2 regions of the Enterobacter sp. AC1 genome follow, and region 1 is predicted to be linked to the other one. Evidence: predicted binding sites of a transcription regulator. Region 1 holds the regulator's gene; the other holds the start of a gene.
The links. Region 1 encodes CRP, which controls carbon source genes, mostly activating them, when cyclic AMP is high. Its sites were predicted from a motif close to ATGTGANNNNNNTCACAT; they were not measured.

Region 1 (11,949 bases):
CTGCTCCATCAGATCGCCACGCAGCGCCACCAGCTTAAGCGCGTCCGTCAATTCCAGCGCGCCAGCCATGACCGCTGCGGGATAGGCACCAATCGATAAACCGCTCACAATGTCAGGCGACACGCCGCGCCGTTCGAGCTCGCGCGCCCAGGCCACGCCTGAAATCAGCAGACACAGCTGTACCGCGCGGGTGTGAGTAAGCGAGGCTGCACTATCCAGCGTATCGACTTCGCTGCCCAGCACCTCGCGTGCCTGTGCCAGCGTCGTTCCCGGCAAATTTTGCAGCATGCCTTCGTGCTGCGTGCCCTGTCCCGGAAAGGTAAACAGTATTTTCATCACTCCTCCCTGCGCCACGGATCCGCCACCAGGCGCGGTCCGCGGCGGGTTTTCAGCAGCGTTTTTCCGTCGCGTAACCACTCCGCCAGCGCAAAGCCCCCTTCGGGCGTATCGACCTGCGTATCCGCCCGGCACAGCGCGCGGCCCAGCTGCGACTGCCATGCGGTAAAAGCATCAGGGGAAATCGGCTCAGAGGCGCGGATCAGCAGGTCAAGATCGCTGTCGGCATGAATCACCGGGATGCCGGTCGCCAGCGCATAGCCGGTGCTGCCGGTAATGCCCCACGTCCACGGCCACGCCTGCTGTGAAAGCTGCAACGCCACCTGAACCGGTGGCTGAGTCACAAACGGCGAGCGCAGCAGATCGGCCGTCACGCTCAGCGCCTCAGGCGAAACAACGCGTAGCACGTTCGCAGGCTTCACCCACCCGGCCGCACGCTGGTCGCGGCGCAGGCCGCGAACGCCAACGGGGATGCGGCCTTCGCTATCAACATCACGCCGCACCACTACCGGCAGGCCGGTATGCCAGACGGCATCCACCCAGGATTCGGCGATCCCTTCCAGCGCGTCACGCGCGGTAAGCCAGATGAGGTCGTGCGGGCGTAATGTTGTGCTCATAATTACATTCCTGAAGTCAGCGAGATAAACAGCGGCAGCGACAGGATACACAGTACGGAGCTTAACAGCAGCACGGCTTCAGCATCCGGCGACTGCACGCCAAAGCGGTTACCGAACACCACGCCGAAGAAGCCTGCGGACAGCGCAATCATCAGGATGGCGGTGATCGCCACGGAGCCATGCAGGCCGAAGATCAGCACAATACCCCAGGCAATCGCAGGCTGAATCAGCAGCTTGGCGATGGTTGAGGTAATCACCATAGTGTTAATCTGCAGCTTACGGGCAGAGAGGATCACCCCGGTCAGGAACAGCGCGGCCGCGGTCGCGGAGAGCCCCAGCGGTTTAATCGCCGCCAGAACCAGATCCGGCATTTTGATACCGATGGCGGACAAAATCACACCCAGCAGCGGGCCCATCACGATCGGTTTTTTAATCGAACGCCACATCAGCACCGGCAGCATGGAGAGCGTTGAGCCGGAGCTATTGCCTTCTGCGCGCGCTTTTTCACGCTCCAGAATCAGCAGGCAGAACGGCGTCATCAGCACGGAGCCGCAGGCAATAGAGACCGCGACGGACAGAGACGTGGAAGAACCTTCCCCCAGCACGCTGCCCAGAATCGGCAGGCCAAGCGCCGCGTAGTTCGGCAGCGCGACCGTCAGGGTCAGAACCGCAGCGTCCTGTGGAGATTTTTTAAAGACTTTGGTGGCGAGGAAGTAGATTGCCGCATAGGTAATCCACATCGCCAGGGTCAGCACCAGGATCAGCGGTGACTGGGCCACAATGCCGGTCCACGGCGTTTGCACGGTGGCGCTAAACAGCGCGGCAGGCAGTGCAAAATCCATCACGAAGATATTGAGCAGGGAAACGTTTTTATTGTCGACCATCTTTGCCTTACCGGCCCAGAATCCCAGCAGCATGATGACGAAAATCGGTGCAAGAGCATGAACAATTACGTAAGTCATAAATCACCTGTAGTAAAAAAAGTTTTAGCACTGGCGCGATGATTATTATTTTTCAGGATGCAGGCTCCCACGCGAGCGCAGCGGACGCGCCCGCGGGGTTATGCATCTGGCAGGTCTCTTTTTTACTTACCAGCTGGCTCGCATACGTTCGCGTACGAGCGCCGAGCTGCGGCGGTTGTCAGCACCCAGACGATTTTTCAGCGTGGTGTCCTGACGAGCGTCACTGATGGCCTGTTGCAGGGTGGTTTTCACCTGCGTCAGATCGTTTTCGGACGGGGCATCCGGGTTGCTGATGTCCAGCAGGTTAGAAAGCAGCCCCAGCGTGGCATAGTTGCTAATGTCATACGCCATTGGTGGAATGGTTGCCGCCAGTTTTTCCAGGGCCTCCACGGTACGCAGCGTAATACGCGCCGCAGACTCTTTGCCCATCGCGTGGATCAGTACGCCTTTATCGTTAAAGGCGATCAGGCGGTTGGCCTGGTAGCCGTGCGCCAGAAACGCGCCGGACATCGCCTTGCCGACGATCAGGCCAATCACCGGATGACCGGCCAGGCGCGCGTTCGCATAGGCTGCTGCCGCACCGGCCAGCGCCTGGTGAATACCAAACGCTTCTTCACGACGGCCATAGGCCTGGCTTGGGACGTCAATCACCGCCACAATCGGGCGCTTAACGGCCTTATCGGCATCCGCCGCGACGGTTTCGCTGACCACTTTCGCCAGCGTCCAGCCTTCCAGCAGACCGACTTCACCCTTCGCGGCGCGCGGGAAGTGGTTGTTGGCATCCGGCACCACGGCAACGAAGCGCACCGCTTCGCCGTTAAGCTCGCCGTCTGCCGCCTGCACGGACGGGCATAGCCCTTCCACACGTTGTGCATTCGGGGCGAGAATATTCAGCCAGAGTTCGCCACGGCTCATTGAGTTAGTCATCATTTCACCTCCCGGGCAAAAAGCGCGTTAATTTGTTCGGCATCGGCCTGTTTGCGGGTGTCGAAATTCGTCAGACGGTTCAGGTAATCGTCATAGTTATCGGTGCGATGTTTCGCCGGCACGCCTTTAGCAATCGCGTCGTTCATCGCCTGTTTCACCGCGTTGATACCGTCGCCGACGAGCGCATCCACCAGCCCGCTTTGGTAGCGCACTTCACCGCCGGTCATGCTCCAGATAAACGGACGATCGCGAGAGTCGTACTCTTCAATCCCGGCTTCCTGCTCGATAACCTGCGGGCCGTTCAGGCCGAGACGCGCTTCGCGGGTCACAATCAGGTAGCTGCACAGCGCCGCCGCGATGGACATGCCGCCGAAGCAGCCCACGGTCCCGGCCACAATCCCGATCACGGGCGTGTAGCGACGCAGGTCGACAATCGCAGCGTGGATATCGGCAATCGCCGCCAGGCCGAGGTTCGCTTCCTGCAGGCGCACGCCGCCGGTTTCGAGGCACAGCACGGCCTGAGTCGGAATGCCGTTGCGGTTATCTTCTGCCGCCAGCTCCAGCGCGGCCGCCATTTTGGCACCGGACACTTCGCCCATGCTGCCGCCCTGGAACGCGCCTTCAATCGCCACGACAACGGCCGGCTGACCGTTAATCGTGCCTTTCGCCACCACCATGCCGTCGTCCGCCTGCGGCACAATGCCCTGCGGGCCAAGCCACGGAGAGATAATGCCCTCAAACGGATCCAGCAGTTCGCGGTAGCTGCCCTCGTCGAGCAGGGCCTGCGCACGCTGGCGCGCTTTTAATTCGATAAAGCTGCTGTCATCACGCATGGCTCACCCCCTCAAAGACCTGTTCGATGCGAATGCGGGCCACGCCCGGCGTCGCGCCGAAATCATGAATGGTCAGTTTTCCTGCCGGCAGGCTGCTGACCGTTTGCAGGCGGTTGAACAGCGCCTCCCAGCGACCACGGCTGTTGTCAACGGAGGTGGTGATATCAATGGTTAGCGTCTGGCCCGGTTCGGCGGTGAAGAGCACCTCCATATCCCCGGAGCCGACTACCCCTGCCAGTGCCCTGCCGCTTAACGCGCGGCTGGCTGGCACGGTCAATGTAATTTTTTCCATAACATCCTCTTAATGCTTTGAATAAGGCGATTCGACGCGGTCAAGAAACAGCGTGGCGGCAAGCAGGTCGGCGGCGCCGCCCGGTGACGCGTTAAGCGCCAGCATCTGACGGTCTAAGTTCGCCAGCGCCTGCTGGCCCGCGAGGGTGGCACAGCCTCCCGCATTCAGTACCGCACGGGCACCGTGCTGCATGGCGTCCAGCCCCTCCATGCCGGCGCGCGACAGCACGCAGGTATCGGTGAGCGACGTCATGATGGCCATCAGCGCATCGAGTCTGGCCTGTGCTTCGCTGCTGCCGTTCAGGCGGCTGAGGCGAAGCTGCGGCAGCGCGCGCTGCATAACGTGCGGGAACGCCTGCTGAGCCTCTTCGCGAGCGCCCGGCACGCGGTAGCGGTGCGTGGCGCGCAGCCCTTTACTGAACACCTTCGGCGCCGCATCGTCCGGCAGTTTTGCCAGCTGCGCGGCGGTGCGGGCGACGTCTTGCGCCCGGGCATCACCGCCCAGCATCGCTACCGCGCTGACCAGCAATCCCAGCGCCCAAATCGCGCCGCGATGGGTGTTTACGCCCCCGGTTGCAGCCATCATCTGCTGCTCGCCCTCGCGGCCGAGCCGCCCGACGGTCTGCCTGAGCGCAATATCTGCCGGACGCTGCCAGCTTTGCTGCGCCAGCGCCTGAAACGTGGGGGTCAGGCTGTGCGCGGAGCGCTCCATCAGCGCAAGGGATAAATCGTGGTGCGCGCCGTTCCCCCGACTGTCCACCAGACCGGGTTTCGGGCTTAAACGTGCTTCGTCAATCAGACACTGCGTGGCGGTTCGCGCCAGCCATTCGGCACCGCCTTCAACCTGAATCTGGGGCAGAAGTTTCATTACCAGCTCCGGAATTTCGCAGGTGGGTTGTAGAGACCGCCGGACCATTCCACGAGGTCTGACACGCTGCCTGCCGCCAGCAGAGAGCGGGTGGCGTCGGTGCGGCGGATCCCCATATCTTCCGGGTAGACCACTTTGCCGCTCTGACGCAGTTCCGCCACGCGTTTAGCATCTACGCCCAGACCAATATCGGTGATACCGGCGACGGCCGCGACCATCGCACGACGCTCTTCCAGATCTTTCGCCCGGTAGAGGTAAGCGATCCCCTCTTCCGTCAGCACGTGGGTCACGTCATCGCCGTAGATCATCACCGGCGCCAGCGGCATGCCGGAGGCTTTCGCCACGTCAACGGCATCGAGTTTTTCCACGAAGGTCGGCTTAACGCCTGCCTGGAAGGTTTCGACCATCTGGACGACCAGTTTTTTACCGCGCTGCATTGGATCCGGTTCGGTGATCATGTTCAGCCAGGCCGGGGTCGCGTGACGACGACCGTGCGGGTCATGCCCCATGTTTGGCGCACCGCCGAAGCCGGAAAGACGACCGCGGGTTACCGTTGAGGAGTTGGCGTAACCATCAACCTGCAGGGTTGAGCCGATAAACATATCGACCGCGTACTGGCCTGCCAGCTGGCAGAACGCGCGGTTAGAGCGCATGGAGCCGTCGGCACCGGTAAAGAACACGTCAGGACGGGCGCGAATGTACTCTTCCATCCCCAGCTCGCCGCCGAAGCAGTGCACGCTTTCGACCCAGCCGCTTTCAATGGCCGGGATCAGCGTCGGATGCGGGTTCAGCGTCCAGTGCTTACAGATTTTGCCCTTCAGGCCAAGCTGTTCGCCGTAGGTAGGCAGCAGCAGCTCGATAGCCGCGGTGTTAAAGCCGATCCCGTGGTTCAGGGACTGCACCTGGTGTTCCGCATAGATGCCCTTGATGGCCATCATCGCCATCAGGATGTGTTCCTGTTTAATCAGACGCGGGTCGCGGGTAAACAGCGGTTCGATAAAGAACGGCTTATCGGCAACCACAACGAAGTCAATCCAGGAGCCCGGAATATCGACGCGCGGCAGGTCACACTCGTCATCCACCAGCTCGTTCACCTGGGCAATGACAATCCCGTCGTGGAACGCTGCGGCTTCCACCAGCGCCGGGGTATCTTCGGTGCTCGCCCCGGTGTAGAGGTTGCCTTTGCGGTCGGCTTTAAAGCCGGCGATCAGCGCCACGTTTGGCGAGAGGTCGACGTAGAGGCGTGAATAGAGCTCGATATAGGTATGAATCGCGCCGATTTCGAGCTGACCATCCTCCAGCAGCTGGGAGATTCGCAGGCTCTGCGTCCCGGAGAAGGAGAAATCCAGCTTGCGGGCAATGCCTTTCTCAAAGATATCCAGATGCTCGCTGCGGCCGACGCTCGGCATGATCATATGCAGGTCGTGGACAATTTGCGGGTTCACTTCGGCAAGCGAGCGGGAAAGGAAATCCGCCTGCTTCTGGTTGTTACCTTCCAGAACGACCTTGTCGCCAGGCGCGATCAGTTTTTCCAGCATGGCGACAAGATCGCCGGTTGGCAGTACCTTGCCCTGCACCGGTACGGACGCCAGACGACGCGCTTTTTCGCTGCGTCGCGTGTTCCATTGCCGGGTGGGTGTTTGCCCAGATAACATTATTAACCTCCTGATTCAGCTAATCATTTTGATTTGCTTAACGTTGAGTAAAGTGTGCGCTCTGGTGAGAAAGGCATCAATTAAGCGTAGAGCGGAATCATTAGCCTGAGAGTAATAATCAAGGTAAAGATTTGTGATCGGGATCAGTTCATGTTTCGGAAATCCAGGCTAAACGGGGTACAATTCGGAAAGTATCGTTAATTTCCGACAAGAATCAGCATCGCGCTTATGACCCAAATCATTCCATCAGACTTCGACATTGCAGCCGAAGACAGCACTGAGTTCGTGCCTATGCGCGGCGTCGCCAATCGCCATTTGCAGACCATGCTGCCGCGACTGATCCGCCGCAAGGTTCAGTTCACCCCGCACTGGCAGCGCCTTGACCTGCCAGACGGTGACTTTCTGGATCTCGCCTGGAGCGAATCTCCGGAGCAGGCCCGCCATAAGCCGCGTCTGGTGGTCTTTCACGGTCTGGAAGGCAGCCTGCACAGCCCCTATGCGCATGGATTAATTGAGGCGGCAAAAGCGCGCGGGTGGCTCGGCGTGGTGATGCATTTTCGCGGCTGCAGCGGCGAACCCAATCGTCAGAAACGCATCTATCACTCGGGTGAAACCGAAGACGGAACGTGGTTTTTACACTGGCTGCGGGAAAACTTTGGCACCGTGCCCACCGCTGCCGTGGGCTATTCGCTGGGCGGCAATATGCTGGCCTGCCTGCTGGCGAAAGAGGGTCAAAGCGTACCGCTGGATGCCGCGGTGATTGTCTCCGCGCCGTTTATGCTGGAGCAGTGCAGCTACCACATGGAGAAAGGCTTTTCTCGCGTCTATCAGCGCTACCTGCTCAACCTGCTGAAAGCCAACGCGGCGCGTAAGCTGAAGGCCTATCCTGATACCCTTCCGGTGAGCCTGCGCCAGCTGAAAAAGGTGCGTCGTATTCGGGAATTTGACGATCTGATCACCGCGAAAATCCACGGCTTCGCCGATGCGATTGACTACTATCGTCAGTGCAGCGCCATGCCGCTGCTCAGTAAGATCGCGCAGCCGACGCTTATCATTCATGCCAAAGATGACCCTTTTATGGATCATCACTCGATCCCCGCTCAGGAATTCCTGCCCGACAACGTTCACTATCAGCTGACGGAGCACGGTGGCCACGTTGGGTTTATCGGCGGCACGCTGCGCCGCCCGAAAATGTGGCTTGAGACGCGTATTCCTGACTGGCTAACCCCTTATCTGGACGGTGCAAAATGATTATTCCCTGGCAGGATCTGGCTCCCGAAACGCTCGATAATCTGATTGAAAGCTTTGTATTACGCGAAGGCACCGATTATGGTGAACAAGAACGCTCGCTTGAGCAAAAGGTCAACGATGTAAAGCGCCAGCTGAAAAGCGGCGACGTGGTGCTGGTGTGGTCAGAACTGCATGAGACGGTCAATATCATGCCCCGCAACGCGTTTCACGGCTGATCTTCCACCCATTTCAGTCAGGGAGTTGCTATGTCTGCCAGACATCCGGTTATTGCCGTTACGGGGTCGAGTGGTGCGGGAACCACCACCACCAGCCTCGCCTTTCGCAAGATTTTCGCCCAGCTGAATCTCCGTGCGGCGGAGGTCGAAGGCGACAGCTTTCACCGCTACACGCGCCCGGAGATGGATATGGCCATTCGTAAGGCGCGCGATCTGGGTAAACACATCAGCTACTTCGGCCCGGAAGCCAATGACTTCGGCCTGCTGGAACAAACATTCATTGAGTACGGACAGAGCGGCAAAGGGCAATCCCGCAAGTATCTGCACACTTACGACGAAGCCGTGCCCTGGAACCAGGTGCCGGGCACCTTTACCCCCTGGCAGCCGCTGCCGGAACCCACCGACGTATTGTTCTACGAAGGATTACACGGCGGCGTGGTCACGCCCCAGCACGACGTGGCGCGACACGTGGATCTGCTGGTCGGGGTGGTGCCTATCGTTAACCTGGAGTGGATCCAGAAGCTGACGCGTGACATGAGCGAGCGCGGCCACTCGCGCGAGGCGGTGATGGATTCCGTCGTGCGCTCCATGGAGGACTACATCAATTACTTAACGCCGCAATTCTCCCGCACGCACATTAACTTCCAGCGCGTGCCGACGGTGGACACCTCCAACCCGTTTGCCGCCAAAACGATCCCTTCTCTGGATGAGAGCTTTGTGGTGATCCATTTCCGCAATCTTGAAGGCATCGATTACCCCTGGCTGCTGGCGATGCTGCAGGGCTCGTTTATTTCGCACATGAATACATTGGTGGTGCCGGGCGGAAAAATGGGACTGGCAATGGAGCTTATCATGACGCCGCTGGTAGAGCGGCTGATGGAAGGGAAGCAGATCGCATAATCATATTCCCTCTCCCGGTGGGTTGAGGAATCCCCAGTATTTTTTTACCAAAAGCGACGAATGCTGTTTCAGGAAAATGAATGACTTACAGCGACGCCCTGGTCCGGCTGTAAATCGCTGAGGCGTTTTCTGCAGGCCGGGGCGAGGCGCAGGGATGCGCCGAGAGGGCGGGCTTTACAGGGATGTTACCTCCGCCCGTCCCCGATAAGCCGGAAGGAATAAGCCGAAGGTACCGCGCAGCGGCGATTTACCGCCGGGAGCCAGGGTCGCCAGGGTGGTGGCGATTGAGCCACCCTGGCACGTTCACAGGTATTGTCGTTACAGAGTAGCAAGGAACATAAAGTGAACGGAATAACCTCCACAGCCGTATGTTCCCCCTCACCCCAACCCTCTCCCTCAAGGGAGAGGGGGTCGTATGTGCAGGCATTATTTTATGGGGATCCCTCAGCCCTGTGGGAGGGGGTGAGGGCATCAACACGCACGATGCCCCATCAATCACGCCTCAATCACTTCATACGAATGGGTAATTTTTACCGCTTTCTCCAGCATTAACGCCACCGAGCAGTACTTCTCCGCAGACAGGTCCACCGCGCGTGATACTGCGGCATCTTTCAGTTCTTTACCGGTCACGATAAAGTGCAGATTAATGTGCGTGAACAGGCGTGGCGCCTCTTCGCGACGTTCGGAAGTAAGCTTCACTTCGCAATCGGTCACATCATGACGGCCTTTTTGCAGAATCGACACCACGTCAATCGCGCTGCATCCGCCTGCCGCCATCAGCACCATTTCCATTGGACTTGGCGCTTTGTCGCCGGAGTTACCATCCATCAAAATCTGGTGTCCTGACGCGGACTCGCCCAGGAACGTTAAACCCTCAACCCACTTCACGCGCGCTTGCATATTTTTGAACTCCAACGTTGCATTTTTGGTGACAGATTACGCGTGCGTTACATTTCTCGCAATGGAAGGCGACCTGCATCATGCTGAAGCGAGACACCAGGAGACACGCGGCGAAAGCTATGCTAAAACACTCAGGATGCTACAGTAATACATTGACGTTACACGTGTATGCAGAGGACATCAAACTTTACTGGCTGCGAAACGTTACGGTAGCCGACTTCCCAGGGTATGGGTAAGAATTCGATTGCAACCCCAGAGTCCGGATGCATCTGATGACTCTGGTGACAGCTTATAACAGAGGATAACAGCGCATGGTGCTTGGCAAACCGCAAACAGACCCGACTCTCGAATGGTTCTTGTCTCATTGCCACATTCATAAGTACCCATCGAAGAGCACGCTGATTCACCAGGGTGAAAAAGCGGAAACGTTGTATTACATCGTTAAAGGCTCGGTGGCAGTGCTGATCAAAGATGAAGAAGGGAAAGAGATGATCCTTTCTTATCTGAACCAGGGCGATTTCATCGGTGAACTGGGCCTGTTTGAAGAGGGCCAGGAACGTAGCGCCTGGGTTCGTGCAAAGACAGCATGTGAAGTGGCTGAAATTTCTTACAAGAAGTTCCGTCAGCTGATTCAGGTTAACCCTGACATCCTGATGCGTCTTTCTTCCCAGATGGCGCGCCGTCTGCAGGTCACCTCTGAGAAAGTGGGTAACCTCGCCTTCCTGGACGTGACTGGCCGTATTGCACAAACGCTGCTGAACCTGGCGAAACAGCCAGACGCAATGACCCACCCGGACGGCATGCAAATTAAAATTACCCGTCAGGAAATTGGTCAGATCGTCGGTTGTTCCCGTGAGACAGTGGGCCGTATCCTGAAAATGCTGGAAGATCAAAACCTGATCTCCGCCCACGGTAAAACCATCGTGGTCTACGGAACGCGTTAATTCCGCTTAAACGGCGTGTCACCCCAGGGTGTCACGCCGTTTTTGTCTCTACTCCCCATGTGGCGCAGGCTGATCTATCACCCGGAAGTTAACTACGCACTGCGACAAACGCTGGTGTTGTGTCTTCCCGTGGCCGTGGGCCTGATCCTCGGACACCTTCAGCAAGGCCTGCTGTTTTCTCTCGTGCCCGCCTGCTGCAACATCGCCGGTCTGGACACGCCGCATAAGCGCTTCTTCAAACGCCTGACTATTGGCGGCTGCCTGTTCGCAGGCTGTAGCCTCGCCGTGCAGCTTCTGCTTGCCCGGGACATCCCGCTGCCGCTGATCCTGACCGTGCTGGCCATGACCCTCGGCGTCACCGCCGAAATCAGCTCGCTGCACGCCCGCCTGCTTCCCGCCTCGCTAATTGCGGCCATTTTCACGCTGAGCCTCGCCGGGAATATGCCGGTGTGGGAGCCGCTGCTGATCTACGCTCTGGGGACGCTGTGGTACGGGCTGTTCAACTGGTTCTGGTTCTGGCTGTGGCGCGAACAGCCGCTGCGCGAATCCCTGAGCCTGCTCTATGTGCAGCTGGCGGATTACTGCGAAGCCAAATACACCCTGCTCACCCAGCATACCGATCCGGAAAAATCCTTGCCGCCGCTGCTGACGCGCCAGCAAAAGGTGGTGGATCTGATAAGCCAGTGCTATCAGCAGCTGCATATGCTCGCCGCCAACAAGAATCACGAATACAAACGGCTGCTGCGCACCTTCCAGGTCGGGCTGGACCTGCAGGAACATATCTCCGTTAGCCTTCACCACCCGCAGGAGGTGCAAAAGCTGGTCGAGCGCAGCCACGCCGAAGCGGTGATCCGCTGGAACGCGCAGACCGTATCGGCACGTCTGCGGGTCCTGGCTGACGACATTCTCTACCACCGCTACCCCACGCGCTTTAACATGGAAAAACAGCTCGGCGCGCTGGAGAAAATCGCCCGCCAGCATCCGGATAACCCGGTTGGCCAGTTTGCCGCCTGGCACTTCAGCCGCATCGCCCGCGTGCTGCGAACTCAGCGCCCGCTTTATCCTCGCGATCTAATGGCGGATAAGCAAAAGCGGCTGCCGTTATTGCCCGCGCTCAGAAGCTATCTGTCTTTGAAATCGTCCGCCCTGCGCAACGCCGCAAGGATTAGCGTTATGCTCAGTACCGCCAGCCTGATGGGCATGGCGCTGCATCTGCCGAAACCCTACTGGATCTTAATGACCGTGCTGTT
Region 2 (11,949 bases), on a different contig from region 1:
ATCGGTAGTTTACGGAGCCGTCAGGGCTTTATATGTGATCCACTTCTCATTATGTATGCAACTTATGAAATCAAAATGAAATTTGCGCGACGCATCGCAAATTTTAGCCCATCACCGCCAGAATCAGCGGGAAAATGAACGGGGCCAGCAGGGAGGTGATAATCCCGCAGATCACCAGCGCCAGGGAGCTAAACGCCCCTTCCTGATAATCCAGCTCCGCACAGCGGGCGGTGCCCAGCGCGTGTGAGGCGGTGCCCATCGACAGCCCACGTGCTGCCTTAGTATGAATACGCATCGCGTTCAGCAGGGTGTGGCCAAACACCGCGCCGAGAATCCCGACGAAAATAACGCACATCGCGCTGATGGCCGGAATACCGCCGAGGCTGCCGCCGACCGCCATCGCGATAGGCGTGGTGACAGATTTGGGCAGAATAGACGCCGCAATCTGCGGAGAAGCCCCCATCAACAGCGCCACCGACGTCCCGGTGATCATCGCCACAAGGCTGCCCACAAAACAGATGGTAATGATGGATTTCCAGCGAGCGCGGATCTGGTGCAGCTGCTCATAAAGCGGAAAGGCCAGCGCGACAACGGCGGGCTGCAGCAGGTCGTTTAAAATTTTGCTGCCGGCAAAGTAGCGCTCATAAGGAATGCCGGTGAGCAGCAGGAACGGAATAATCACCACCATCGCCACCAGCAGCGGGTTCAGCAAGGGCATTTTGAAACGTGCGGCAAGCTTACGCGCGGCGAAGAACACCGCCAGGGTTAACGGCAGAGACCACCAGATATTGGCCATCATTTTTTTGTTTTCTCCCCAATCACGTTACGTTCGCCATGCACCAGATGCGAACTCCAGCTCACTACCAGGAAAACCACCAGCGTACTGACCGCGCAGGAGACCACAATCGGGCCGAACTGGGCCTTGAGCAAATCAAAATACTGCATGACCCCGACGCCGATAGGCACGAAAAGTAGCGCCATATAGCGAATGAGAACGAAGCAGCCGGGGTTGACCCACTTTGCGGGCAGGATTTGCAATGCCAGCAAAACAAAGAGGATCAGCATACCGATAATGCTGCCGGGAATGGTGATGGGCAGCAGCGACGCGATGAAAATCCCGGCATACAGACAGGCGTAAATCAGGACGAATGCGCGCAGGTATTGCCAGATAATGTTCAATGATTTACTCATGGTGATAGTCCTTGCTGAAACGCATTCATCATACAATTAAACCTTAAAATGTGCCACGGATCACATCATGAATTTTGAGCATACCAGACATTCCAGAATGGAACGTCCGGTATCGCCTTACAGGGGCAGGCTACAGTTTAGAGGAAAGGGATTGCGCTGGCGAAGTGACGCGCCAGAGATTGCATCAGCGCGAGGCGGTCAGTTTATCGAGAAAGGAAAACAGCGCCTGGTTCATTTCGCAATAATCATGGGAGCGGAGTTTTTCCGCCGTTTCGACAAAACGGAATTCACCCGCCCGGCGGAGGTCGTTCTGCGAATGCTCAATCAGCAGCTCTACCACCTCCGGCGTCAGTTCCATGTGACACTGAAAACCGTAAACCCGTTCGCCATATTGCACGATCTGGCGGGGACAGCCCTCGCTGTAAGCGAGAACCTTAGCCTGCGGCGTCAAGCCCGGCATGTCGTTATGCCAGTGACCGACGTTCAGCACGCTGCCAAAGTCCTCAAACAGCGGGTTCGCCTTGCCTGCATCCGTAAGCCTGACGGGAAATTTGCCGATCTCTTTTTCCGGGCTATGACAAAATGCTGCGCCCAGCGCCTCACCGATAAGCTGTGAGCCCAGACAAACGCCTATCACCGCTTTACCTGCTTCTATCGCGCGGCTGATGAGCGCCTTTTCCGCCTGCGCATCAAACCAGGGGCATTCCTCAAGCGTGGTGGCGGGTGACTGCGGGCCTCCCATAATGATAAGCAGGTCTGTGCGTCCCAGCTCCTCGGGTAAAGGATCGCCCTGATAAACTCTGGTGTAGCTCAGACGACAGCCGCGATTTTTCCCCCAGGTCTCATAGGCGCCTGGCGCTTCGAAATGTTCATGAATGATAAAATGGATGTGCATTGCGTCTCTCTCTGGTTACGTGTACAAGCAGCATCATAAGAGGAAGGGGGGAATGTGAAATGCCAACCGTTATCGATAAAACGCCAATTCACGACGATGCCATCGGATGGTCAAGAGGGGCCATTAGCTATAAGCGCGGCGAAGTGGACCCGCCTCACCAGCATTCGCAGGGGCAGCTATTGTTTGCCATCAAAGGGGTCATGCTGGTCGAAACCGGCCGCAAACGCTGGGTCATACCGCCGCAGCGCGCGCTGTGGATCCCTCCCTTTCAGGAACACACCTACAGCGTGCTATCCACAACGGAGCTCCGCGCGGTCTGGTTTAGCCCGGCGCTGATATCGCAATGCGAGCCTTTTAAGCGGAAAGAAGAGGTTCACGTGATTATGGCGACAGCGTTGTTCAAAGAGCTGATTGCCGGGCTGTTCAGCGCGGAATACCGCCCGGCAAGCCAGCGCAGCATGGCCGTTTTGCTGCTCGATATCCTCAGCGAGACGCAGCAGATTTCGGCCGAACTGCCGATGCCCGTGGATGAGCGCTTACATCGCGTTGCCTGTGACATCATTGCCAACAATCTCTGGGATCTTTCTCTGGAAAGGCTAGCGGAACGAGCCGCGATGTCTGAACGCACATTTTCGCGCGCGTTTATCAAAGATACCGGCTTTAGCTTCCGGGCCTGGCGACAGCGTGCAAGAATTTGTGCCTCGCTGGACCTCCTCGCAAACGGATACCCGGTTAAGCAGGTGGCCTGGATGCTGGGGTTTTCCGGCCCGGCGGCATTTGCGGCGGCGTTTCGCGCCATTGTTGGGGCAACGCCAGGTGACTTTCTCCCTGAACAGAAGCGCTTCCCAGCGATATAGAGAGCGGCTACTATAGCGCGTCTTTTTTCACAGGTACTGCTATGCGTGTTTTACTGGCCCCAATGGAAGGCGTGCTCGACTCCCTCGTGCGCGAGCTTCTGACCGAGGTGAACGATTACGATCTTTGCGTGACGGAATTTCTGCGCGTGGTCGATATGTTGTTGCCGGTAAAATCCTTCTTTCGCCTGTGCCCCGAGCTGCACAACCAGAGCCGGACCTCTTCCGGCACGCTGGTGCGTATTCAGCTGCTCGGCCAGTATCCTGAATGGCTGGCGGAAAACGCCGCCCGCGCGGTTGAGCTGGGCTCTTACGGGGTGGATCTCAACTGCGGCTGTCCGTCGAAGCTGGTGAACGGCAGCGGCGGCGGGGCGACGCTGCTGAAAGATCCTGAGCTGATTTACCGCGGTGCGAAAGCGATGCGTGAGGCCGTGCCCTCGCACTTGCCGGTAACGGTTAAGGTGCGCCTGGGGTGGGACAGCGACGCGCGGCAGTTTGAAATCGCCGATGCGGTGCAGCAGGCCGGGGCTACCGAGCTGGTGGTGCATGGCCGCACCAAAGACGATGGCTACAAGGCCGAGCGCATTAACTGGCAGGCGATCGGTGAGATCCGCAAGCGCCTCACCATTCCGGTGATCGCCAACGGCGAAATCTGGGATTACGAGAGCGCGCAGGCCTGTCTGAACGCCACCGGCTGCGATGCGGTAATGATCGGCCGCGGCGCGCTTAACGTACCTAACCTCAGCCGGGTGGTAAAATATAACGAGCCGCGTATGCCGTGGGAAGACGTCGTCACGCTGCTGCAAAAATACAGCCGTCTGGAAAAGCAGGGCGACACCGGTTTGTATCACGTGGCGCGAATTAAGCAGTGGCTGAGCTATTTACGCAAAGAGTACGATGAAGCGCTGGGATTATTTCAGGAGATCCGGACATTACAGACTTCTGCTGATATTGCCCGGGTGATTCAGTCCAAATAATAAGCGTTAAATTGCTCACACTTTTTTAAACCGGAAAACAGTTCAGGTTTTCAACGTGGCGCGACGGTGTTAAGGTGCCACTGTTTCAACGCAGGATTGTTACTGGTTAACAGGCAAAACCTAAGCGTTTCACAGCATTCTCGCTGTGGAGCGCTTAGGTTTTTTTTTGCCTGTCGTTTACGCAGGAGAAACATTTGGCTTAGCGCTTTTTACTGATTTTAAAAAAATGAAATATCGACAGGAAATAGAAAAATTTCCTGCGGCCGGTTACGCACTAAATACTCACTCACAGGTTGTTAAAATGGCATATAAAAATAAACTCTACGCGTTCGCCTTATTGACGATATCCCCGCTGTCGATGGCGCAAGACTGGAACGGAACGGTATTAGGCTTCGAGGCTCCGCCGGATCCCCTTCTCGGCGAAATGCTCGGCGTTCGAAAAATCCTCAACGATAACGGCTTTACGTACAATCTCGGCTATTTAAATGAAATCGGCTGGAACGGCGGCGGGGGCTATAACCACGATTCCCACGTGGCGTATATCGACCAGTTTGCGCTGACCTTTAACCAGGATCTGGAGCGCTGGACCGGCATCCCGGATGCGCGTATCGAAGGGAACATCGTTAACCGCAACCACAATGACGATCTCACCACCAAACGCGTTCAGGACCCGCGCGTCAACTTCAACGATCTGACCCAGGAGAGCTGGGGCGGGCAGTCCATTACCCGTCTGGGCTGGCTGACTTTTGCCCGCAGCTTTGACGACCGGCGTCTGACCTGGCGCATCGGGATGATGAACAAGGTGCAGACCTTTGACCAGATCATCCCGTGTGATTTCCAGCTGCTGTCGCAGTGCGGCGGGAAGTCAGCCAACTCGCTGACCTGGAACAACTGGAACGTGCATACCTGGGGCACCACGCTTGCCTATAAACTCACGCCGACGCTGACCCTGAAAGGCGGCGTGATGGAGCAAAACCCGGAAGCCTCCAGCCGCAGCCACGCGTGGAGCTGGTCGACGAAGGGCAGTAAAGGGGTCCTACTGCCGGTTGAAATCGAGGCGCGTCCGCTAATTAACGGCCTGCCGGGCGCGTACAACCTGGGCGTGGTGTTTACCAACGCGCCGCAAACCGATCTCTATCGCGGCAAATCCGGCGGAGCGGGCGCGACGGACCCGGACGGGTTTGAAACGCACAGCCGGACCTGGTTTATGTACGCCGGGCTTAACCAGCAGATTACGCAGCATCAGGATGACCCGAATCGCGGGTTGAGCACCTCGTTCAGCATGAGCGTTGCGGATCAAAGCACCAACTATATGCACCAGGTTTACGCCGCCTCGCTGCGCTACCGCGGGCTGTTTGATGCGCGGCCGGAAGACTGGATTGGCTTCGGCTTAACCTGGGTGGATATGAGCAGCCAGTACGCGCGCAACCAGCGTTACCAGAACAGCCTGAGCGGCGTTGCCGATTATAACAATCCGGCATATCACCCGGTGCCGGGCCATTCCCTGAACGGCGAGTTTTACTACCGTTTCCGCCCGGTGTCCTGGCTGGAGCTGCAGCCGGGCATTCAGTACTGGCACCATCCGGGAGGGGTTTCCCGCACGCAGGACGCCTGGGTAACCGAGCTGAAAACGGTGGTGAGCTTCTGATATCTCCGTAGCAAGTTCGATCCGCGTCACGTTTCTGATGCGTGAGGCATTGAGGCTACGAATGAAACTGATAGAGTGCCAGAACTGGATTGTTACTGCTTAGGCAGGCAAAACCTGATTTTCTGGCATCTGCCGGAGGTCAGGTTTTTTTGTTTCTGGGGTTCCGATGAAAATCGCCAAAATTCTTAATAACAATGTGGTGGTTGTTCAGGATAAGCGCGGGCGCGAACAGGTGGTGATGGGCCGTGGGCTGGCCTTTCAGAAGCGCGTCGGTGAAGCGCTGGATACCGCACTGATTGAAAAGGTGTTTGCGCTGCAAAGCGATGAGCTGGTGCGGCGTCTCGGGGAGCTGCTGAGCCAGATCCCGCTGGAGGTGATGACCACCTGCGATCGCATCATTGAGCTGGCGGCGCAGCGGCTCGGGAAATTGCAGGAAAGTCTGTACATCACCCTAACAGACCACTGCTACTTTGCGATTGAACGCCAGAAGAAAGGGCTGGCGATCAAAAACGTGCTGTTGTGGGACATCAAGCGGCTGTATCCGAAGGAGTTCGAATTAGGGCAGGAGGCGCGGGCCATTATCGCCAGACGCCTGAACGTCGAACTGGAGGAGGATGAGGCAGGGTTCATTGCCCTGCATCTGGTGACTGCGCAGCTGAACAGCGAAATGCCGGAAGTGATGCACGTGACGCGGGTGATGCAGGAGATCCTCCAGCTGGTGAAGTATCAGCTGCAGCTTGAATATGACGAAGAGTCGCTCAGCTATCAGCGTTTTGTCACCCACCTGAAGTTTTTTGCCCAGCGGATGCTCACCCGTACCGTGGTGGAGGATGACGATGTCTCGCTGCATACGGCGGTAAAGGACAACTACGCGAAGGCGTGGAAATGCGCCGAGAAAATCGCGCAGCACCTGCATAAAAGCTATCAGCGCGAGCTGACAACCGAAGAAATTATGTTCCTCGCCATTCATATTGAGCGGGTGAGAAAAGAGGGGCGTTAAGCCTCACCGCGGGATTGTTACTGCATCACGCAGGCAAAACCCGAGCGCGGCCTTCGTAAGGAGGTCGTTCTCGGGTTTTTTTATTTTGTACTCAGTCAACAGGTGCCTGCGGGCATCGGATGTAAGGAAATCGAGATGGAATACCAGGCTTTAGCGAAGGATATTCTCGGCCACGTTGGCGGAAAAGAGAACATCGTCAGTCTTGTACACTGCGCGACCCGGCTTCGCTTCAAATTAAAAGAAAATCAACGGGCGGACGCGGAAGGGCTCAAGAAAAACCCGGGCGTGATCATGGTGGTTGAAAGCGGCGGCCAGTTTCAGGTGGTGATTGGCAACCACGTTCACGACGTCTGGCAGGCGGTGCGCCAGGAAGCGGGCCTCACCGATGACGCGCACGTCGTGGAAGAGAAAGGCGAAAAAGGCAACCTGCTGGGCCGCCTGATTGACATCGTCTCCGGGATCTTCACCCCGTTTATCGGCATTCTTGCCGCCTCCGGTATCCTGAAAGGGCTGCTGGCGCTGGCCGTGGTGTGCGGCTGGCTCACCACCGAAAGCGGAACCTATAAAATCTGGTTCGCCGCCAGCGACGCGCTGTTCTTCTTCTTCCCGCTGGTGCTGGGCTATACCGCCGGGAAAAAATTCGGCGGCAACCCGTTCATTACCATGGTGATCGGTGGGGCGCTCACCCACCCGATGATGATTGCGGCGTTTAACGCCAGCCAGCAGCCGGGTGCGGTTGCCGAGGCATTTCTCGGCATTCCGGTGACCTGGTTTAACTACAGCTCGTCGGTAATCCCGATTATTCTCGCCTCGTGGGTGAGCTGCTGGCTGGAAAAACAGAGCACCAGGCTGCTGCCTTCCTCAATGAAAAACTTTTTCGCGCCGCTGATCTGCTTAGGCGTGACCGTGCCGCTGACTTTCCTGGTTATCGGGCCGCTGGCGACCTGGCTGAGCCAGATGCTGGCGAACGGCTATCAGGGCATCTACGTTCTGGCGCCGTGGCTGGCTGGGGCGGCGATGGGCGCGCTGTGGCAGGTCTGCGTTATATTTGGCCTGCACTGGGGGCTGGTGCCGCTGATGATTAACAACCTCGCGGTGCTGGGACATGACTCTATGCTGCCTATGTTACTGCCCGCGGTGTTTGGCCAGGTGGGGGCGGCGCTCGGGATCTTTATTCGCACCCGCGACGCCCGCCAGAAGATGCTGGCAGGCTCATCGGTCACGGCCGGGATATTTGGCATCACCGAACCGGCGGTCTATGGCGTCAACCTGCCGCTGCGCCGTCCGTTTATCTTTGGCTGCGTGGCGGGGGCAATCGGCGGGGCGATTGTTGGCTTCAGCGATACCCACGTTTACTCCTTCGGCTTCGCCAATATCTTTACCATCGCCCAGATGATCCCGCCGGGTGGGATAGACGCCACGCTGTGGGGCGGTCTTATCGGCACCGCGGTGGCGCTGGTGCTGAGCTGCGGCCTGACGCTGGCGGCCGGCATGCCGGGCCGCACAGCGCCGGAGGCTGCGGTTTCGGCAGGGGAAAACGATGTCTTATCCCCGATGACCGGGACCGTGCTGGCGCTCGACCAGGTGCCGGATACCACCTTTGCCAGCGGCCTGCTGGGCAGCGGTGCCGCCATTATTCCTTCCGATAACAAAGTGGTTGCCCCGTTTGCCGGCGTGGTAGCCTCGCTGTTCCAGACCAAACACGCCATCGGCCTGCTCAGCGACAGCGGGATTGAAGTTTTGATTCACGTGGGTATCGACACCGTGAAGCTCGACGGCAGGCCGTTTACCGCCCACGTGAAGGTGGGCGATAAGGTACAGCCCGGCGACCTGCTGCTGGAGTTTGACCGACAGGCGATTATCGATGCCGGATACGACCTGGCGACCCCGATTATTATCAGTAACAGCGATGAGTATCGTGACGTGGTGACCGTGGCGGCAACGTCCGTCAGCGCCGGTGCGCCGCTGCTCAGCGTAAGCCATCAATAACAGGAGAACGTGATGAAAACTTTCCCGGACGATTTTTTATGGGGCGGCGCGGTAGCCGCAAATCAGGTAGAAGGCGCGTATCTGGAGGAGGGTAAAGGGCTGTCCACCTCAGACGTTCAGCCGCAGGGGGTCTTCGGCCCGGTAGTTGAACGCGTCCCAGGGGACAGCGGCATCAAGGATATCGCCATCGACTTCTATCACCGCTACCCGGAAGACATCAAGCTGTTCGCCGAGATGGGCTTTAGCTGCCTGCGCGTCTCCATTGCCTGGACGCGTATTTTCCCGAACGGTGACGAGCAGCAGCCGAACGAGGCGGGGCTGGCATTTTACGACAGGCTGTTTGACGAGCTGGCCGCGCACAACATCACGCCGCTGGTGACGCTGTCCCACTACGAAATGCCGTGGGGGCTGGTGAAGCAGTACGGCGGCTGGGGCAGCCGTCAGACTATCGGATTCTTTGAACGCTACGCCCGCACCGTGTTTGCGCGCTACAGGGAGAAGGTGAAGCTCTGGCTGACCTTTAACGAGATCAATATGTCTCTGCACGCGCCGATGACCGGCGTGGGCCTGCCGGAAACCAGCAGCAAAGGTGAGGTGTACCAGGCAATCCACCATCAGCTGGTGGCCAGCGCGCTGGCGGTGAAGGCCTGCCACGAGATTATCCCGGATGCCAGAATCGGCAACATGCTGCTGGGTGGCCTGATGTATCCGCTGACCTGCAAGCCGGAAGATGTTCTGGAGACGCTGCAGGAAAACCGCGCGTGGCAATTCTTTGGCGACGTGCAGTGCCGCGGCGCCTACCCGGGGTATATGCAGCGCTTCTTCCGCGACAGCGGGATCCAGCTGGAGGTAACGGATGCCGACCGCGAGGCGCTGAAATCGACCGTCGATTTTATCTCGTTCAGCTACTACATGACGGGCTGCGTCACCGCGGATGAAGCCCTCAACCAGCAGGCGCGCGGCAACATCCTGAGCATGGTGCCCAACCCGCATCTGGCCAGCTCCGAATGGGGCTGGCAGATTGACCCGATAGGCCTGCGTACCCTGTTAAACGTGCTCTGGGATCGCTATCAAAAGCCGTTGTTTATCGTGGAAAATGGCCTGGGTGCGAAGGATAAACCGGACGCTGACGGCGTGGTGCAGGACGACTACCGCATCAGCTATCTCAACGATCACCTGGTACAGGTGCGGGAAGCCATTGACGACGGCGTTGAGGTGATGGGATATACCAGCTGGGGGCCAATCGACCTGGTGAGCGCGTCTAAAGCTGAACTCTCTAAGCGCTACGGCTTTATTTACGTCGATCGCGACGACAGCGGAAAAGGCACGCTGGCGCGCAGCCGCAAGAAAAGCTTCTACTGGTATAAAGAGGTCATTGCGACGAAAGGCGCTTCGCTGAAAGCCTAATACAGGCAATTTGCCCGGCGATGCGCCGGGCAAATGAATCAGAAAATCATCTTGAATACGCCGGTGACCACCAGCAGTCCTATCAGAAATATAATTAAAATAACCCACAGTAATATTTTCATTCGCTTCTCCTGCGTATGTATGTCGACTGTAAGTGTAGCAGTCAATTCATAAGCAAGATGAATTCTCTAATTTAATTTATTTGCAGGGCGTATAATTTGCTGAATATGAAAATGTATGACTAATTGCGCATTGCCACGCATTACTAAAAAAAAGAGCGGCATCAGGCGTAATTTGCGCCTTTATTTTTTGCGTGAATGGCGTAATGAAACGTTTTCTTATTTTATCGCTGAGTGCTCCCCTGACATTTATTCTCTTCGGCTGTGCGCCGCAGCATGCCACGGTATCCGCTATTCAAACCCAGCCGGTCACGGCGTCGGTAAATACGGTTCTCAATCATCAGGGCTGGCCGAAAAATGAGTGGTGGAAGGAATATAACGATCCTCAGCTTACCGGGCTTATTGCAAAAGCACTGAACGATGCGCCGGATATGCAGATTGCCCGTCAGCGCATTACGCTTGCCGAAGCGCAGGCGAAAGCCGCTATGGCTGCCGACGGTCCGCAGATTGATTTTTCAGCGGATGCCGAACGTCAGAAAATGTCCGCCGAAGGGCTGATGGGGCCCTTTGCCATTACCGACCCGGCGGCAGGCACCACCGGGCCGTGGTACACCAACGGCACCTTTGGCCTGACGGCAGGCTGGGATCTCGACCTGTGGGGGAAAAACCGTGCGCAGGTCGAGGCCCGAATCGGCAGAGTGAATGCGCAAAAAGCGGAGCTTGAGCAGACCCGACAGCTGCTGGCCAGCAGCGTGGCGCGGCTCTACTGGGAGTGGCAAACTCAGGCCGCTGCGGGGGAGGTCCTCTCGCAGATTAAACGCGAGCAGGAAAATATTATTGGCGCCGACCGCGAGCTGTATCAGCACGGGATCACCTCCTCCGTGGAAGGGGTCGAAACCGATATCAACGCCAGCAAAACCGAAGCGCAGCTGGCGGAAGTCAACGGGAAGATGAAGGCCGTAGAGGCGCGCCTTGTGGCGCTGACGAATTCCTCCTTCGTGACGCTTACGCGGCACGCGCTGCCGACGGTGGACGCCGCTTTACCGGCGACGCTGGGATATGAACTGCTGGCGCGCCGCCCGGATCTCCAGGAAGCGCACTGGTACATCGAAGCCTCCATGAGCGAGGTGGAGGCCGCCAGAGCGGCTTTTTATCCTGACGTGAACCTGATGGCCTTCTTACAGCAGGATGCGCTCCACCTGAGCGATCTTTTCCGCGCGTCAGCGCAGCAGATGGGCGTGACCGCCGGGCTGACGCTGCCGATTTTCGACAGCGGCCGGCTGAACGCCAACCTTGATATCGCCCAGGCGCAGAACAATCTCTCGGTAGCGAACTACAACAAAGCGGTAGTGGAGGCTGTCAACCAGGTGGCGCGTACGGCCAGTGAGGTCGAAACGCTGACGGCGAAGAACCGCCAGCAGCAGCAGGTTGAAAAAGATGCGGCACGGGTGGTGGCGCTGGCGCAGGCGCGCTTTAGCGCGGGTATCATTGCGGGTTCCCGGGTCAGTGAAGCCAGAATACCGGCCCTCAAAGAGCATCTCGCCGGCGTGATGCTGAAAGGCCAGTATGTCGACGCCACGCTGCAGCTGACGTCCGCGCTTGGCGGTGGCTATCATCATGGCTAAAAATGGCCATTATCTATACTTACCTCTTTGCAGTTTTTCAGGAGGTGAGTATGACCAGAGTAGCGATTGTGACCGCATCGGATTCCGGGATTGGTAAAACCACGGCCCTGATGCTGGCCGAACGCGGTTTTGATATCGGCGTCACCTGGCACTCGGATGAAAAAGGGGCGCTGGAAACCTGCCGGGAGGTCGAAGTGCAGGGGCAGCGCGCAGAGGCGATCCATCTTGATTTAAGCACGCTGCC

Region 2: the regulator CRP is predicted to act here: its motif matches at 1,240-1,257, upstream of M2433_RS11370 (CidA/LrgA family protein).

The regions. Positions count from the first base shown of each region.
Region 1 is NZ_JBNDIZ010000008.1:40,876-52,824, forward strand. Features, by position in the region: gene mdcH (malonate decarboxylase subunit epsilon) at 1-336, opposite strand, end outside; gene M2433_RS19735 (malonate decarboxylase holo-ACP synthase) at 336-953, opposite strand; gene M2433_RS19740 (AEC family transporter) at 956-1,915, opposite strand; gene mdcE (biotin-independent malonate decarboxylase subunit gamma) at 2,042-2,842, opposite strand; gene M2433_RS19750 (biotin-independent malonate decarboxylase subunit beta) at 2,842-3,675, opposite strand; gene mdcC (malonate decarboxylase acyl carrier protein) at 3,668-3,967, opposite strand; gene M2433_RS19760 (triphosphoribosyl-dephospho-CoA synthase) at 3,977-4,834, opposite strand; gene mdcA (malonate decarboxylase subunit alpha) at 4,834-6,489, opposite strand; gene M2433_RS19770 (hydrolase) at 6,718-7,740, shown strand; gene M2433_RS19775 (YheU family protein) at 7,737-7,955, shown strand; gene M2433_RS19780 (phosphoribulokinase) at 7,986-8,855, shown strand; gene M2433_RS19785 (OsmC family protein) at 9,351-9,755, opposite strand; gene crp (cAMP-activated global transcriptional regulator CRP) at 10,067-10,699, shown strand; gene M2433_RS19795 (YccS/YhfK family putative transporter) at 10,757-11,949, shown strand, end outside.
Region 2 is NZ_JBNDIZ010000003.1:331,801-343,749, reverse strand. Features, by position in the region: gene M2433_RS11375 (CidB/LrgB family autolysis modulator) at 104-799, opposite strand; gene M2433_RS11370 (CidA/LrgA family protein) at 796-1,191, opposite strand; gene M2433_RS11365 (type 1 glutamine amidotransferase) at 1,376-2,086, opposite strand; gene M2433_RS11360 (helix-turn-helix domain-containing protein) at 2,146-2,943, shown strand; gene dusC (tRNA dihydrouridine(16) synthase DusC) at 2,985-3,917, shown strand; gene M2433_RS11350 (carbohydrate porin) at 4,276-5,565, shown strand; gene licT (BglG family transcription antiterminator LicT) at 5,732-6,565, shown strand; gene bglF (PTS beta-glucoside transporter subunit IIABC) at 6,590-8,554, shown strand; gene M2433_RS11335 (glycoside hydrolase family 1 protein) at 8,567-9,961, shown strand; gene mdtQ (multidrug resistance outer membrane protein MdtQ) at 10,287-11,705, shown strand; gene M2433_RS11325 (SDR family oxidoreductase) at 11,756-11,949, shown strand, end outside.